DNA from 4 places in the Priestia sp. P1_B12_1 genome. Region 2 is predicted to be linked to each of the others. Evidence: riboswitches for the same ligand, from Rfam matches in the RefSeq annotation. Region 2 holds a riboswitch; each other region holds the start of a gene.

Region 1 (4,199 bases), on a different contig from region 2:
AACACATCATATTTATCACAAATTTCTCTTATCACTTCATAATAGCCAGGAGGAGGTGTAAGGGCTGCTCCGGCTGCTCCTACAATGGGCTCGGTAATAAAAGCAGCAATATGTTCAGGGCCGGTTCGTTTGATAACTGTTTCCAATTCGTGTGCACAAGCAAGATTACAGGATGGATAGGTTTGATGAAACGGACATCGATAGCAATAAGGAGGCGAAACCGAAGGATAATCTTCAAGCAAAGACGAAAAGCGTTTTCGTCTTCCAACGTGCCCTGACATAGACAGAGCTCCTATTGTAATACCGTGATAGCTCATCCAGCGTGACAAAACCTTTGTTTTGGTTGGCTTTCCTTGCTCTTGAAAATGCTGAATTGCCGTTTTCATAGCCGTTTCAGTCGCTTCTGTCCCGCTGTTAACAAAAAAGCTCCACTGGAAATGATTGCTGCTTAATTCACATAGTTTCTTAGCTAAGGCTTCTGTTGGATCACTTGTAAACTGCGACCGATATACAAACGCAACTTTCTGTGCCTGATCGGTCATCGCATCAATAATTTCTTTTACGCCGTGTCCGATACTTGCTGTAACTGCCCCCGACGAAGCATCTATGTACCTTTTTCCATCTTGGTCGTACAAATAAATTCCTTTTCCATATGAAATAACTGGGTAGTCGTCGTCGAGCAGCGGCTTTATTACATGAGTTTTATTCATTTCCGCACTCTCCTTTCAAACATACACTCTTATTAAACTGTATGCTGAAACGAAGAGTTTCTTGCCAATAAAAAAAGCCCTAGCATATAGCTAGAGCTTTTACGCTTATTAAGCTGATTGCGTTACAGATTTATCGATACGCTTTGCTTCTGACTCAGCCACAATAACGGCACACGCAGCGTCTCCCGTAATATTTACAGATGTACGAAGCATGTCAAGCAAGCGATCAATTCCAATAATCAATCCGATACCTGCTACAGGCAAGCCAACCGAACTCAATACCATTGCTAGCATAATGAGACCAACTCCCGGCACACCTGCTGTACCAATACTAGCAAGCACCGCTGTCAATACAACCGTCACAAGAGCACCCAGCGACAGGTCAACACCGTATACTTGTGCAATAAAAATAGTCGCTACACCTTGCATAATTGCCGTCCCGTCCATGTTAATGGTAGCACCTAACGGCTGAACAAAACTGCTGATGGACTCCGGGACACGAAGGTTTTTTTGAGCCACATTCATTGAAATCGGAAGCGTTGCATTACTGCTTGATGTACTGAATCCAACTGTCATCGCAGGAGCAAAACCTTTAAAAAATTCAATAGGGTTACGTCTCGCCATAAGAGCGACTGATCCTCCATATGTTACAATCGAATGGATAAACAGTGCGAGCACGACTACAATCATGTACAGCCCCATCGCTTTAATTGCCTCCCAGCCTTGACTTCCAACCGCGGTTGCAAGAAGTCCAAATGTTCCGTAAGGAGCAAACTTCATCACTAGATTTACAAGATACATCATCAATTCATTGCCTTGCTCAAGTAAATTGTAAAGCCCTTTTGTTTTATTTCCAAGCATCGTAATACCAAAACCGATAAAGATAGAGAAAACGATAAGTTGAAGCATATTCCCTTCAGCCATCGCTTGGATTGGGTTGACTGGAATCATATTTAAGAATGTCTCTCCAACCGGCGGTGCTTTTTCGGCTTCAAAAGAAGCGTTTTTTGTATCAAAAGATCCAAACGTACCCGGTTTAATTGCATACGCTAAAATTAAACCAATAATAATAGCAACGGTTGTTGTAACTAGGAAGTAGGAAACTGTTTTAGCCCCGATTCTTCCTAGTTTTTTAGGATCTCCTAAACCTGCTACACCTAACGTGATAGAGAAAAACACAATTGGTACAACAAGCATTTTAATTAAGCTTAAGAAAATTTGGCCAAGCGGTGTAAACAAGTACTTGTCCAGCGGAGCAAAAGCACTTGGAGCAAAAGCATTGATCAACACTCCCACAACAGCACCAGCAATCAGCGCGATAATAATCTTTGTCGATAGCTTCATAGATTTACCTCCCGCAAATAAATTATATTAGAATGATTCTAACTACCATACTTATTTTACCATGCATTGAGAGCGATAACACTCAAAATATACAATATATTAAAAATTTTCAGATTAATAGTTTAGGAATATTTTTATCTATACAAAAAACCATGAGAATATCATGGTTTCATAGACCTGTTATTCCCTCACTGAATGCTTACGGAGTTAGCTGTCGGATTCGGGTACGTGAGTTACCCTACTTGATTTATTCAAGATTCACCCCAAGTACACTACGCACAAATATGGGTCCCCCGTTCTCTTATAAAACAAAAGAGATTAAGCAAATAATTTTCTTTAATATTTTTGCATGATAATAATTCTTACTTTAATTAAAATTCATTTTATATGTTTCTGTCAAGTTTTTATTCAAAAATAATGCAGGATTTTATCATAAAAAGTTGAGCATTGTTATATTTCAAAATATTTACATCATATTTCAATAAACCACAAACAGTTATTTAACAAGACTTAAAATCTAATGGATAAAAAATTAATTCAAAAAATAGTTTGTAAAGTGAACTTTCTTTTCATTAAATTACATTCATAAATTTGCATAATTATTCTAATATCCGCGTACTTTACTGCTTTCATAAATATTTTACTCAACAAAAAATAACTCTTTCCAACTGTTGATTTTATCCTTGTATTGCTTGATATAAATTCTCTAAAATTTCACTGAATTTGTTGATAGAAATAAATGGACATTGTCAATTCGCCTTATTCTATTTAATTCTGCTCACGATAGAAATATGGATGCCGTAATACCTTTTAAAAAAGGAGCGAGTAATTATCATATAAAACTATCGGAGTTGGAGGGGTATGGGTATAAGTTCTTTACTTTTTACTTATTCGCTTTCGTTATTTAACACATATAAAAAAAGAGGCCGTGACGGCCTCTTTTTTTATACAGTAACAGGTTCAGAACTTGCTTTGCGATTCTTTAATTTTTCAACAATGTCACGCGCTACCCACACACCGCACGCACTTGCCTGCGCGAGTCCTCGCGTAATACCAGCTCCGTCTCCTCCCACGTATAAACCGGAAATTTCAGTTTCAAACTTATCATTTAACTTCGGACGGGCTGAGTAAAATTTCGCTTCCACACCGTAAAACAGCGTATGTTCAGATGCTAACCCAGGCGTTACATGATCCAGTGCTTCTGTCATTTCAATTAAGCTTTTCATCGTATTGTAAGGAAGCACTAAGCCTAAGTCACCCGGTACAGCTTCTTTTAACGTTGGTTCTAAAAAGCCCTCTTTAATTCGAGTCGCTGTTGAACGACGGCCCTTTAAAATATCTCCATACTTTTGAACAACTAAGCCCCCGTTTGACAGCATATTAGCTAATCTTGATACTTCGTGCGCATATTCGTTCGGCTGATCAAATGGATCCGAAAATTTATGAGAAACAAGCAGCGCAAAGTTCGTATTTTGACTTCCAAGCTTCGGATCTTTGTATGCGTGTCCATTTGCTAACATAATACCTGAATGATTCTCTACTACCACATGTCCTGAAGGATTGCTGCAAAACGTTCTAACTCTTGTACCTACGGACGTATTGTAAATGAATTTCCCTTCGTACAAGTGCTTGTTGATTTCTTCCATAACAACGTTGGATGTTTCTACTCGAACGCCGATGTCCACTTGATTGTTAATCATTTTTAAACGACGTTTTTTTAGTAAGTCGCTCATCCACTTCGAGCCGTCTCGACCTGGTGAAACCACCACTTTATCAGCCGTAATTCTTTCACCATTTTTCAATTCAATACCGCGCACGATATGCTGACCATCTTCTTTTTCTGTTATTAAATCGGCTACTTCCGTTTTATACTGCATATCAATTTTTTCTTTTAAATATTCATAAATGCTTTTTAAAATTTCTAAATTTTGCTCTGTTCCTAAATGACGCACTTGGGCACGCAATAGCTTTAATCCTGCTGCGTATCCGCGTTTTTCAATTTCACGAACTTTATCAGTTAACGGATCCGTAATCGTATCGGTTGCTCCGTGTTTTAAATTAATTTCATCCACGTATTTAATTAAATCTACCACCTGTGATTCAGACAGATAATCCGTCATCCAGCCTCCAAATTCACTTGTGATA
Region 2 (4,199 bases):
GATTAAAATGATAGATGACAGTAAAGGAGATGGAAAAAACATAATGATTTAGTCATTTTTTCACACTAAAGAAAAATAGTCTAGATGATTCATTTTTAGCTAAGGGGCCGGAATTTATACCGAACATAGTGACTACTTTCTAAAGTAAATAAAAGCTGATATCGTGTTTTTTGATTATAGCATGTAAGGTTTTTATTACAAATTATTAAAGATTCTTATCTTTTTGCAAATACACATTGTATTTCATAGTTTTAACAATTATGATAAAAAAGCAAGTGTCAAATTAGGAAAATAGTTGAGCATGTAAAACGAAGCGATAAGCTTATTAATTTGAAAGAAAGGCAAGGTACATAGCTTTATGTGGGAAATTATTGTAGCAATCATTTTAGGGATTGTAGAAGGTTTAACAGAGTTTGCTCCTGTTTCGTCAACTGGGCATATGATTATTGTGGATGACCTATGGTTGAATTCCAAAGAATTATTTTCATCTCCAGTAGCTAATACATTTAAAATTGTTATTCAGCTAGGGTCGATCTTAGCAGTAGTAGTTATTTTTAAAGATCGTTTCATTAATTTATTAGGATTGGGAAAAAAGCCAGCTGCTCCAATTGGACCGACAAATCGCTTGAATTTAATGCAGGTAATTGTTGGTTTGTTACCCGCAGGAGTGTTAGGACTTTTGTTTGATGATTACATTGATGAACATTTGTTTTCTTTAAATACGGTGCTAATTGGCTTAGTAGTCGGAGCTGTATTAATGATTCTAGCAGATTTGTTTGGACCTAAACGTCCGCGTGTAGAGACGGTGGACCAAATGTCTTATGGACAAGCACTGGGTATAGGACTGTTTCAATGTATTGCTCTTTGGCCAGGTTTTTCTCGTTCAGGCTCAACGATTTCAGGAGGAGTTCTTCTTGGAATGAGCCATAAGGCAGCGGCAGATTTTACATTTATTATGGCAGTGCCAATCATGGCAGGAGCAAGTGGACTTTCATTGGTTAAAAACTGGCAGTATTTCACATCAGATGCGCTACCGTTTTTTATTGCTGGTTTTATCAGCGCCTTTATTTTTGCGCTGGTATCTATTCGCTTTTTCCTGAAATTAATTAATCGTATCAAATTAGTACCGTTTGCACTATATCGAATTGTGTTAGCAGCTATTCTATATTTTGTATTTTTATAAAATAAACACGCGAGTTCTTTAGTCCCGTAAGCTTCTAATAGAGACTCAAAGAGCAAGAAAAAGCTATTGCAATGTTGCAATAGCTTTTTTGCATAAATATATATTATCGCCTTTTGAAAGCGTTTTATAAACATGGGTATTGACAAAACGTGTCGAAAAATAGTAAATTAATATTTGTGCAGTATAAAGTTAAGTAAAAGTAAGACTTCTGTTTAGTTTTATTGACTGTAAAAAACGTATGACAACGTATAGATCGTTTTAATTTTATAAAAACTGAATAATAAGCTTAATCGTATAGAGCGGGGGAATCATTATCGGCAGTAAAGCTGCCTTGGGGTGAATCCTTACAAAAGGTAGGAAACTCTCAATTCCGAATCCGACAGTTAACCCCGTTTGCTTCATTGAGAGAAAGAGCCCAAAATAGCGTAAGTAAAAGGCTGTTCTTTCTTAAGAATAGTCTTTTTTTGTTTTTTCAGAAAAGTATATACAAATGTCATACATCTTTGGGGAGGTACATCTATGAAAAAAATTCGTTTTGGTTTGGCTACGCAGATTTTTACCGGATTAATCCTCGGTGTTCTTGTAGGGGTAATTTGGTTTAACGATCCGCGTGTAGTAACATACCTACAGCCGCTAGGAGACCTATTTTTAAGATTAATTAAGATGATTGTTATTCCAATTGTTATCTCAAGCTTAGTCGTTGGAGTTGCAGGAGCAGGGAGCGGTAAACAGGTCGGAAAGCTCGGCGTTAAAACCATTCTCTATTTTGAAATTATTACGACTTTTGCAATTATAATCGGTGTATTGGTTGCTAATATTTTTCATCCTGGGCAAGGTGTAGACATTCATTCAGCACAGAAGAGTGATATTTCACAATACGTTGAAACATCAAAACAGCAAGAAGGAAAGTCAGTGGCTGAAACGTTCTTACACATTGTTCCAACAAACTTTTTCCAGTCAATTGTTGAAGGAGACATGCTAGCAATTATCTTCTTTACAGTGTTATTTGCACTTGGAGTAGCGGCAATTGGGGAAAGAGGAAAGCCAGTTGTACAATTCTTCGACGGCGTTTCTCACGCAATGTTTCACGTGGTAAACCTTGTAATGAAAGTGGCTCCAATTGGTGTATTTGCTTTAATTGGTGTAACAGTTTCAAAATTCGGCTTAGAGTCACTTCTTTCATTAGGAAAGCTTGTTATCTTAGTTTACTTAGCGTTAATTTTCTTCCTACTTATTGTATTAGGAGGAATCGCGAAATGGGCAGGAATTAACATTTTCCACTTGTTCCGCTATATGAAAGATGAACTGTTGTTAGCATACAGTACATCTAGTTCTGAGACAGTTCTTCCGCGTATTATGGAAAAACTTGAAAAGATGGGCTGTCCAAAAGCTATCGTATCGTTCGTTGTACCAATTGGTTATACATTTAACCTAGATGGTTCCGTTCTTTATCAAGCGATTGCAGCGTTATTCTTAGCGCAGGTGTACGGTATTGATTTAACGATCGTTCAACAGCTGACGCTCATTCTTGTATTGATGGTTACATCTAAAGGAATGGCTGCCGTGCCAGGAACATCATTTGTTGTATTACTGGCTACTCTTGGAACAATCGGTGTTCCGGCAGAAGGATTAGCCTTCATTGCTGGAGTAGACAGAATCATGGATATGGCACGTACGGTTGTTAACTTAGTAGGAAACACACTAGCAGCAATTGTGATGTCTAAATCTGAAGGCAAATTTGACCCTAAAAAAGGTACAGAGGTCATGAGAGCCGGCTAATTTATAAATTAAAAAGCTACTTATTCTATTCAAAAAATTAGAATAAGTAGCTTTTTTCATAATAATTCCTTTATTATTATGGAAATTGACCCTATAATATGTAACATCAGGTATAAATAAATCCAAATTTTATTCTTACATAAAAGCAGTCACTGGTTCCTTTCTTTATCAATAAATATAGAGATAGCTTAGCTAGTTGGGGGATAGTAGAGTATGTGGAAAAAGCGAATATGGGTCATCGCCTCGATAGTAATCGTATGTTTGTTAATCCCTTACAGTTTACCGATTGTGTTTGCTTTATTAACAGCATTAGCGCTTGAGGGTATTGTTCAAAAATTGCATCAATCTTTTAAAATGAAGAGAGTCTATGCAGTGCTTATGACCTTCATTTTATATGTTGTTTCGCTCATACTTATTGGATTTTTTATTGTTCGGACAATCGTTACGCAAGTGGTTGCTCTTTCAAAAATAGCGCCTTCCTTTGTAAAAGAAATCTATGAAACCGCGATTTATCCAACTATTATTAAGTGGAAATACTATTCAAACGCTCTTCCTACAGAAGTGATTTCTTCTATCGAGCGCACGCTTGAAAAAACCGTAAATTCATTAGATTCTCTATTAAAAAGTACGGTAGAAATTATCATTAGCTTTGCCGCTACTGTTCCTGGGTTTCTATTAGAGTTTCTTATTTATTTAGTAGCGCTTGTATTTATCAGCCTTGAGCTGCCTGCTATTAAAAATAAAATCAAGTCATTTTTAACAGAAGAAACGAAATATAAGCTACAAGTTGTCATCACTCAGCTTATCCAAGCGGGGGTTGGTTTTATCAAGGCACAAATTATCTTAAGTGTCATGACGTTTGTAATGGCTTATGTAGGGCTTTGGCTATTAGATGTTCCGTATACCGCGCTTCTTAGTTTATTAATTGTAATTGTCGATATTTTACCAATCCTTGGGACAGGCTCGGTGCTCGTTCCATGGGGGATTTTTGCTCTTACGCAAGGGCATGACTCATTAGCAATCGGCTTATTTATTCTATTTGGAGTCATTACGGTAGTAAGACGTGTAGTAGAACCAAAAGTATTTTCTACAAATATGGGTATTTCACCTTTGGCTGCACTAGTTAGTTTGTACATTGGATTTAAACTTTTAGGTTTTGCCGGGTTATTTTTAGGACCGGCTTTAGTTATTTTATACGATGCTCTTCGTAAAGTAGGTATTATTCAAATTAACTTTA
Region 3 (4,199 bases), on a different contig from region 2:
ATGTCTCAATCTCCTTTTTTAGTAATTTTTCACTAAGTAGGCTAGTATACGTAGCACTTTTTTCCCCCATGCATATGTTAAAAATAAGGAGGGACAAGTAATATGAAAAAAATCTATCTTGATGCAGGACATGGTGGGGCAGACGCAGGAGCGGTTGGAGCAAACGGACTGTATGAAAAAAACTTAGTTTTAAAAATCCAACAATATTTAATAAGCTATTTAAATAGCATGTACAGTGATTTTACAATTAAAACCACTCGTACCACAGATGTTTTTTTATCGTTATCTCAGCGCGCTTCTCAAGCTAATTCGTGGGGCGCAGATGCATTTATGTCTATTCACGTAAATGCCGGTGGAGGAACAGGGTACGAAGATTATGTTTATAGAAGCGCTAGCAATGCCAGTAAAACGTTTCAATCGATTGTCCACGGCCAAGTACAGCCAGCGCTGCTGTCGTATAATCATCCGAATCGCGGTCGAAAATCAGCCAATTACGCGGTGCTTCGCTTAACAAATATGCCTGCAGTACTAACTGAAATAGCTTTTATTGATAACAGTACAGATGCAGCACTTCTTCAAAATGAAGCTTTTTTAAAAAGCATGGGTGAATCGTATGCAAAAGGAATTGCCGTATATTTAAATTTACCTCGTCGTGCAGTTCCAAACCCAAATCCAACACCAACTCCGAATCCATCGCCTTCTGAACCGGGTACAAAAACGTATACGATCAAGCAAGGAGATACGCTTTACAGTATTGCACAGAAGTACAAAATAACAGTACAGGCGCTTCAAGAAGCGAATACAGGGCTTTCTGATCCGTTAACACTGCAGGTTGGAAAAACAATCGTTATTCCTTCAGGAACTTCACCAATACCATCTCCAACACCACCTTCTGAACAATATCCACTTCCTAATGGAATTTTAAAACAAGGCGATTCTGGAGAAGCAGTGAAACAGATTCAAAGAGCATTAAACGCGGTTAATTTTAAAGTAGGGTCAGTAGACGGAATATATGGAGTACAAACGAAAGATGCAGTCAGACGTTTTCAGCTTGTGTATCTTCCTTATGATGTAGATGGCATTTATGGTCCTCAAACGAAAAACAAGCTAGCAGCCGTTTTAAAAGCAAAAAGTTAAAGAAAGCAGGTCTTCTGTAAGCAGGCAGAAGGCCTTTTGTTTTCCCCTTAAAAGCGCCTTAAGTACTATTTTATCGTTTACGTAAAATAATGCTTTACAAACCATTTGTACGGGAGTATATTATCTAAGAACAAAGGATAGTTATGAAAGAAACTTGTTATCAATCATACCCTTTAACCGAAAATTATATTGACCTGTTATCGCTTAATTCGTCAGAAGTGGGGGACCCAAATTTGTGCATTGTCACTTGGGGTGAATCCTTTTTTAAAAGGTAGGGCTACTCTCATAGCCCGAATCCGACAGCTAACCCCATAAGCGTTTTGGAGAGGAGGTTTAAGCTGTGTAAAAACGCTGAGAACCCTTAGTGTTTTTTTTGTGCGCTTTTTTAACATAAAAAGGTATTTTTTAGGGATAATATCACTTATTCATGAACTTGTAACGGAGCTTAGCAACGAACAGTGAATAGTAGCTAAGCAATCATCGGAGGGAAATTACGTGAACTATTCAGTTCTCAAGAGATTATTGATTGGAAAGCCGCTCAAAACAAAAGAGTTAGGCGATCAAAAGCTTAGTAAGCTTAAAGCGCTGGCTATTTTATCATCAGATGCCTTATCTTCAGTGGCTTATGGAACAGAACAGATTTTGATTGTCCTTGCAACAGTGGGCGTGCTTGCCTATTGGTATTCGATTCCAATTGCGATTGGGGTATTGGTGCTGCTGACGGCTTTAATTCTTTCATACCGTCAAATTATTTATGCGTATCCGCAAGGCGGAGGAGCTTATATTGTTTCCAAAACCAATTTAGGAGAAAATCCTGGGCTTATCGCTGGAGGATCACTGTTGGTGGATTATATTTTAACAGTTGCTGTGAGTGTTTCAGCAGGAACCGATGCTTTAACTTCGGCTTTTCCAACGCTGCATCATTACAATGTAGTAATTGCGTGTTTGCTGGTGATTTTTATTACCGTCTTAAATTTACGCGGTGTAACAGAATCCGCTTCTGTATTAGCTTATCCGGTTTATTTATTTGTTATTGCTCTTATTTTGTTAATAGCGGTAGGCTTTTTTAAAATAGCGACAGGTCAAGTTTCACCTGAGCTTCATCCATCTCTCGGTACAGTAGTGCCAGGTATTAGTTTGTTTTTATTATTAAAAGCTTTTTCATCAGGCTGTTCGGCATTGACAGGTGTAGAAGCTATTTCAAATGCAGTGCCTAACTTTAAAGAGCCAGGTGCAAAAAATGCGGTTCATACATTAATGCTGATGGGCGGTATTTTAGCCGTTTTATTTTCTGGCATCACGTTTTTAGCTTATTGGCTTGGTATTTCTCCAAAAGCAGATGAAACGGTTGTATCACAAATTGCATCGAGTGTGTTTGGACGAAATGGATTTTATTATTTTATTCAAGGTACAACAGCTCTAATTCTAGTGCTAGCGGCGAATACGGGCTTTTCAGCGTTCCCTTTGCTGGCTGTGAACTTATCGTCTGATAAATACATGCCAAGAATGTTTCAAATTCGTGGCGATCGACTAGGCTATTCAAATGGAATTGTGACCCTTGGAATTGCTTCTATTGTCTTAATCGTAGCTTTTAAAGGAGCGACTGAACAATTAATTCCTCTTTATGCAGTCGGGGTGTTTATTCCATTTACGCTTTCTCAAACAGGAATGATTGTCAAATGGCTTAGAGAAAAGCCGGCCGGCTGGCAAGGGAAGCTAACCATTAACTTAATTGGTGCCCTCATTACTTTAACGGTGCTAATCATTTTGTTTACAACGAAGTTTTCACAAGTATGGTCCGTGCTCATTTTCTTGCCGGTTATTGTCTATATTTTCCATCGCGTTCATACGCATTATGAAGCGGTAGGAGAACAGCTTCGCATTAAGCAAGGAGAAAAGATTGGAAAGCTTGAAGGAAGTGTGGTCATTGTTCCTGTAGCAGGAATGACAAAGGTAGTAGAAAATTCATTAAATTATGCAAGAACGATTGGTGATACCGTTATTGCAGTGCATGTGGCCTTTGATCGAGAAAGCGAAAAGAGAATGGAAGAGAAGTGGGAGAAGTGGCAGCCCGATATTCGTATTGTTACGTTTCATTCTCAATACCGCAGCTTAGTGCGGCCGCTGTTTCGATTCATCGATATGGCTGAGGAAAAAGCGCGGGAAAACAATATGGCTATTACGGTCGTTATTCCGCAATTCATTACGAAAAAAAGCTGGCAAAATATCCTGCACAATCAGTCCAGCCTACTGTTAAAAGCACATTTGCTTTACCGTAAAAACGTAATCGTTACAACTGTACCGTATCGTTTTAAAAAATAATGAAACATGACTAAAAACCTCCAACTTAGATGTTGGAGGTTTTTAATTTTTAAATTCACATACACTAACCGTAATCGAATCTCATCAAAGGCGCAAACGGAGGGATTGTATGAGTGAATTAATTAAATTGTTGCGAAAAGGAAATAAATCGGCTATGATGGCCGCTATAGTGAATACCATTATTTCCATTATTAAAGGGATTGCATTCGCTTTAACAGGGAATGTAGCAATGTTTGCTGAAACGATGCACAGCTTAGGAGATGCAGCTAATCAGTTTTTTGTCTTTATAGGTTCGGCATTAAGTAAAAAAGCCCCGACCAAACGATTTCCAAATGGTTTCGGCCGATTGGTTAATCTTGTTCTATTAGGAGCAGTTCTTGTAGTAGGGATTATGGCGTTTGAAACGATTAAAGAAGGATATCACCATATTCTTCATCCAACGAAGTCTTCAGGCTTTATTTTAAATATTGCAGTACTTGGCATCTCGGTATTGCTTGAGATGTTTGTCTTATTTAAGGCAATGAAAGAAATTTTGCACGATGTCGGAATGAATACCGCAGAGGTCAATGTTTTTACGCACAGCTTTGTTCATTTAAAGAAAGCAAAGCCAGCAACCAAGCTGGTCTTTATGGAAGATCTGGTAGCTACTGGAGGAGGCGTATTGGCGTTAATAGCCGTTTTCATTTCACGGTTTACACCTTTTCACCAAGCTGAAGGAATTGCTTCTATTTTAATTGGGC
Region 4 (4,199 bases), on a different contig from region 2:
ACCAGCTGCTTCTACTGCTTTTCCTGACATAGCGATCACGTTAAACTGCGTAACTCGGTCCATCCCAGCAATTCCAATGGCCGATAATAATCCTCCAATTGTCGTAGGAATGAGGCAAACGAGCAGTGAAATTAAAATAGCCGTGTCCAGTTGAAAATGTAAGTAGTTTGTAAATACAGGAAGCGTCACAACAACTAGTAAGAAAATAATCGTCAAACTTGTTAAAACCGTATTTAGCGCAATTTCATTTGGCGTTTTTTGACGCTCTGCTCCTTCAACAAGCGAAATCATTTTATCTAAAAATGATTCACCTTGCTCACACGTAATTTTAACTGTAATTTCATCGCTGACAACTCTTGTACCTCCAGTTACAGAGTTAAAGTCCCCGCCTGCTTCTTTCAAAACAGGTGCCGATTCACCGGTAATGGCCGATTCATCAACAGATGCCAGTCCTTTAATGATTTCTCCATCTCCAGGAATCATTTCGCCTTGTGAAACGACGACGATATCTCCTTTTTTTAGGTGCGATGCCGAAACTTGTATCATTTGCCCGTTTTGAAGTTTATTAGCTGTAATATCACCTTTCGATTGCTTTAATGAGTTTGCCTGTGCTTTTCCTCGACCTTCTGCTAATGCCTCTGCAAAATTAGCAAAAACAATTGTGAAAAATAACACGAGAGATACGGCAATATTAAAGCCTGCGCTTACTGTACTTTCTCCGAAAAGATCTGGAACAACAGCTAAAAAAAGCGTAATAACAAACCCGATTTCTACTACGAACATGATAGGGTTTTTTATCATCGTTCTTGGACTTAGCTTGATAAAAGCCTGCTTTACTGATTGAATAAAAATCGATGAAGTTTGTTTATCTACAGCACCTTGAATGTGACTGTTACGATCCAATTCAAGATTATTCGTAAAATTCCGTTTATTCATTATAATCCTCCGCTTTCTTGATTACAGTGTCAAATACTCAGCAACCGGCCCAAGTACAAGCACTGGGAAAAACGTAAGTGCCCCTACAATAACGGTAGTTCCAATTAAAATGCCGCTAAATAAAGACGTATCCGTTTTAAATGTCCCAGGTGTTTCAGGAACAAGCTGCTTAGATGCTAGTGAGCTCGATACCGCCAGCATCGTAATTAGTCCGAAGTAGCGTCCAATATACATAACAATTCCCGTAGAAATGTTCCAAAACGGAGTTGCGTCACCGAGTCCTTCAAAACCAGAGCCATTGTTTGCTGCTGATGATGTAAATTCATACAGTGCCTGGCTTAACCCGTGAAAGCCTGGGTTTGATATACCTTCTATTCCTAAATGAGTAGTTAGCGCTACGGCTGTTCCTCCTAAAATTAGCAGCGGCTGCAGAATAAGCGTCACGGCGATGAGCTTCATTTCTTTTCCTTCAATTTTTTTACCTACGTATTCTGGTGTTCTTCCAACCATTAAACCTGATAAAAATACGGCGATGATGACGTACATCATGACATTCATAAATCCTGCTCCGACACCGCCAAATACGGTATTTAACATCATATTTCCAAGCGTTAACAACCCGGTAAGAGGTGTAAGGGTATCGTGCATGGTGTTGACCGCACCTGTTTCACTTGCTGTCGTCACGATGGCGTAAAGCGTCGACATACCGACACCAAAACGAACTTCTTTGCCTTCCATATAACCGCTCGCTTCATTTAGATGAAAAGCATCAAGTCTTGGATTGCCGCCCCACTCTGTTACAAACGCTGTGCTTAAAATAACGATAAACAGCATACTCATCGCTACAAACAAGATGCGGCCTTGCTTACGCTGTCCGATCATTTTTCCGTACGTAAAAGGAAGTGCTGTTGGCAATAAAAGCATAAGGACAATTTGTAATACATTGCTCAACGCGTTAGGATTTTCAAATGGATGGGCTGAATTAACACCAAAAAATCCCCCTCCGTTGTTGCCTAGCTCTTTAATTGAAAGAAAAGAAGCAACTGGTCCCCTTGCTATTTGCTGTGTTGCCCCTTCTAATGTATGGGCAGTCACCGTTCCGCTTAACGTTTGAGGGACACCTGAAATCATAAATAAAATGCCGGTTATAAAAGCGATAGGAAGTAAAACACGCGTAATTGATTTCACAAAATCAACAAAAAAGTTTCCTATTTCCTTCCCTGCCAACCCGCGAATAAACGCGATTGCTACTGCAAGTGCCGTTGCTGGTGCAGCAAACATCATAAATACAACGGCTGCCATCTGCGAGAAATAGGACAAACCTGATTCACCGCTGTAATGCTGCAAGTTCGTATTTGTCATAAAACTAATGGCCGTGTTAAAAGCAAGGGCCGGATCCATTCCTTTGATGTGGCTTGGGTTAAGCGGCAGTACTCCTTGAAACCGGAAGATAAGATACACCACAAAAATCATAAACGTATTCGCTAAAACGAGAGCAATTGCATATTGCTTCCACGTCTGATTATGCCCTTTAATTCCTGCCGCTTTAAACATCACCGATTCTATCTTTCCTACCAAGCTAGTGTTTTTATCGTTTGAAAACACATTCGCTATATAAATACCTACGGGCTTTGCAATAAGCGCTACAAAAACAAGCAGCAGCGCAACTGATAGTAGAAAAATCCCCACGTTTAATTCCTCCGCTTATTAAAATTGTTCTGGATTTAACAGTACATATACTAAATAAATTAAAACGAGAACTGAAATACCTAGCAAAATGAACGACACGTTCACTTCTCCTCTCTTTCGTCTACTACACGAGACGACCAGCAAATAATTCCGTACATAGCAGCTGTTAATATGACAAGCGTTCCCAGCATGATTATATCCAAGTTGCTCCCTCCTAACTGTTTCTTACCACCAATGATTAAGCGTAGTGACTGTTACCGTGCGTAAAGCATCACGCCCAAGTGAGCTAGCAGCGAAAGGTTATCTTTGATTATTCCTAACGTATTGTTGATCTCGTTTTAAAAGCCCTACTATATCCTCTTTACGGTGCAGACATAAGCTGCTCTCCTATTTTTCCATAAAAAAACCGCAGAAGAGAGTCCTCTTCCGCGGTTTAATGCACGACAAATAAGCCGTGATCGACACGAATTTTTTCACTCCCAAAACGCTTACGGAGTTAGCTGTCGGATTCGGGTTATGGAAGTAACCCTACTCAGTTAAGAGATTCACCCCTAGTACATACGTACAAAATATTGGGTCCCCCGCTCATAATTGATTAAGCGTATATTTGTTATTTAATTTTTAGACTTAATTATGGTTTTTACTGCTGCGTTTAATACTTTGATTAGCTAACATAGACAAATAGCGGTTTGCTAGATCAAAAGATTGCTGATCACATATTGCACGATATTCAATCATTTGAATCATTTGCTTAGATAAATGCATGTTAACGCTCCTTTCGCCTATATTTTGAAAGGAACGCGCTATCCGCTTTTATAGAAAACGGCCACGATTACACCATCCTCTCTCTTAACGCTTACGAAGTTAGCTGACGGGTTCGGGTCAAGAAAGTAACCCTACTCAATTATGAGATTCACCCCTAGTAATTGGGTCCTCCGCTCTTTCCCTCTCTTTCAGGAAAGACTCAGCGTTTCACTGTGGAACGTTTCATGAGAGTAATCTTACTCCTGTTAAAATTTACTGTCAACAACATTTTTTGAAATTTTAAAAGCTTTATTTTTTGCTGTTTATTCATTATTTTAAAATAATAAACCCAAAGAAAAAAAGCGTTCTTATCGAGGAGATAAGAACGCTTTTTTTAGCTCATTTTCTCAATTTCATTTACAAGAATTGAAATGGCATCCGTTTTTGTTGCTTCACGCATTGTACGCTTCATCGTACTTGCCTGCTGCTGAAGCTCATTTACTTCACGCAAAAACACTTCTTTTGTTAACTGTTCTTCTTCCACAACCATACAGTAGCCTTTTTTCTTAAAGGACTGTGCATTTAAAATTTGATCTCCTCGGCTTTGTGCTTTTGACAAAGGAATAATCATCATGGGTTTATGAAGGGCTAAAAACTCAAAGATAGCATTTGATCCGCCGCGTGTAATCACATAATCAGTCGCCGCTAGAACATCTGGAAGCTGTTCATTTACATATTCTAACTGACGGTAGCCCGACTCTTTTTCAAGGCTTGTATCAACATTGCCTTTTCCGCACAGGTGTACAATTTGAAATTTCTTTTGCAGTTCA

Evidence for each region. Region 2 has a riboswitch for cyclic di-AMP ahead of AC1D0Y_RS26670 (cation:dicarboxylate symporter family transporter). Riboswitches for the same ligand answer to the same signal wherever they lie in the genome.
Region 1: another riboswitch for cyclic di-AMP. It lies ahead of AC1D0Y_RS01345 (dicarboxylate/amino acid:cation symporter); the one in region 2 lies ahead of AC1D0Y_RS26670 (cation:dicarboxylate symporter family transporter).
Region 3: another riboswitch for cyclic di-AMP. It lies ahead of AC1D0Y_RS01620 (APC family permease); the one in region 2 lies ahead of AC1D0Y_RS26670 (cation:dicarboxylate symporter family transporter).
Region 4: another riboswitch for cyclic di-AMP. It lies ahead of kdpF (K(+)-transporting ATPase subunit F); the one in region 2 lies ahead of AC1D0Y_RS26670 (cation:dicarboxylate symporter family transporter).

Annotation. Positions count from the first base shown of each region.
Region 1 is NZ_JBFTZR010000001.1:241,949-246,147, forward strand. It holds gene AC1D0Y_RS01340 (aspartate aminotransferase family protein) at 1-710, opposite strand, end outside; gene AC1D0Y_RS01345 (dicarboxylate/amino acid:cation symporter) at 819-2,054, opposite strand; cyclic di-AMP (ydaO/yuaA leader) riboswitch at 2,235-2,389, opposite strand; gene AC1D0Y_RS01350 (NAD(P)/FAD-dependent oxidoreductase) at 2,999-4,199, opposite strand, start outside.
Region 2 is NZ_JBFTZR010000018.1:17,994-22,192, reverse strand. It holds gene AC1D0Y_RS26675 (undecaprenyl-diphosphate phosphatase) at 359-1,183, shown strand; cyclic di-AMP (ydaO/yuaA leader) riboswitch at 1,457-1,596, shown strand; gene AC1D0Y_RS26670 (cation:dicarboxylate symporter family transporter) at 1,703-2,962, shown strand; gene ytvI (sporulation integral membrane protein YtvI) at 3,176-4,199, shown strand, end outside.
Region 3 is NZ_JBFTZR010000001.1:297,531-301,729, reverse strand. It holds gene AC1D0Y_RS01625 (N-acetylmuramoyl-L-alanine amidase) at 103-1,137, shown strand; cyclic di-AMP (ydaO/yuaA leader) riboswitch at 1,329-1,470, shown strand; gene AC1D0Y_RS01620 (APC family permease) at 1,633-3,459, shown strand; gene AC1D0Y_RS01615 (cation diffusion facilitator family transporter) at 3,569-4,199, shown strand, end outside.
Region 4 is NZ_JBFTZR010000006.1:105,164-109,362, reverse strand. It holds gene kdpB (potassium-transporting ATPase subunit KdpB) at 1-936, opposite strand, end outside; gene kdpA (potassium-transporting ATPase subunit KdpA) at 958-2,619, opposite strand; gene kdpF (K(+)-transporting ATPase subunit F) at 2,644-2,724, opposite strand; cyclic di-AMP (ydaO/yuaA leader) riboswitch at 3,095-3,237, opposite strand; gene AC1D0Y_RS19700 (hypothetical protein) at 3,253-3,390, opposite strand; cyclic di-AMP (ydaO/yuaA leader) riboswitch at 3,463-3,605, opposite strand; gene AC1D0Y_RS19695 (undecaprenyldiphospho-muramoylpentapeptide beta-N-acetylglucosaminyltransferase) at 3,764-4,199, opposite strand, start outside.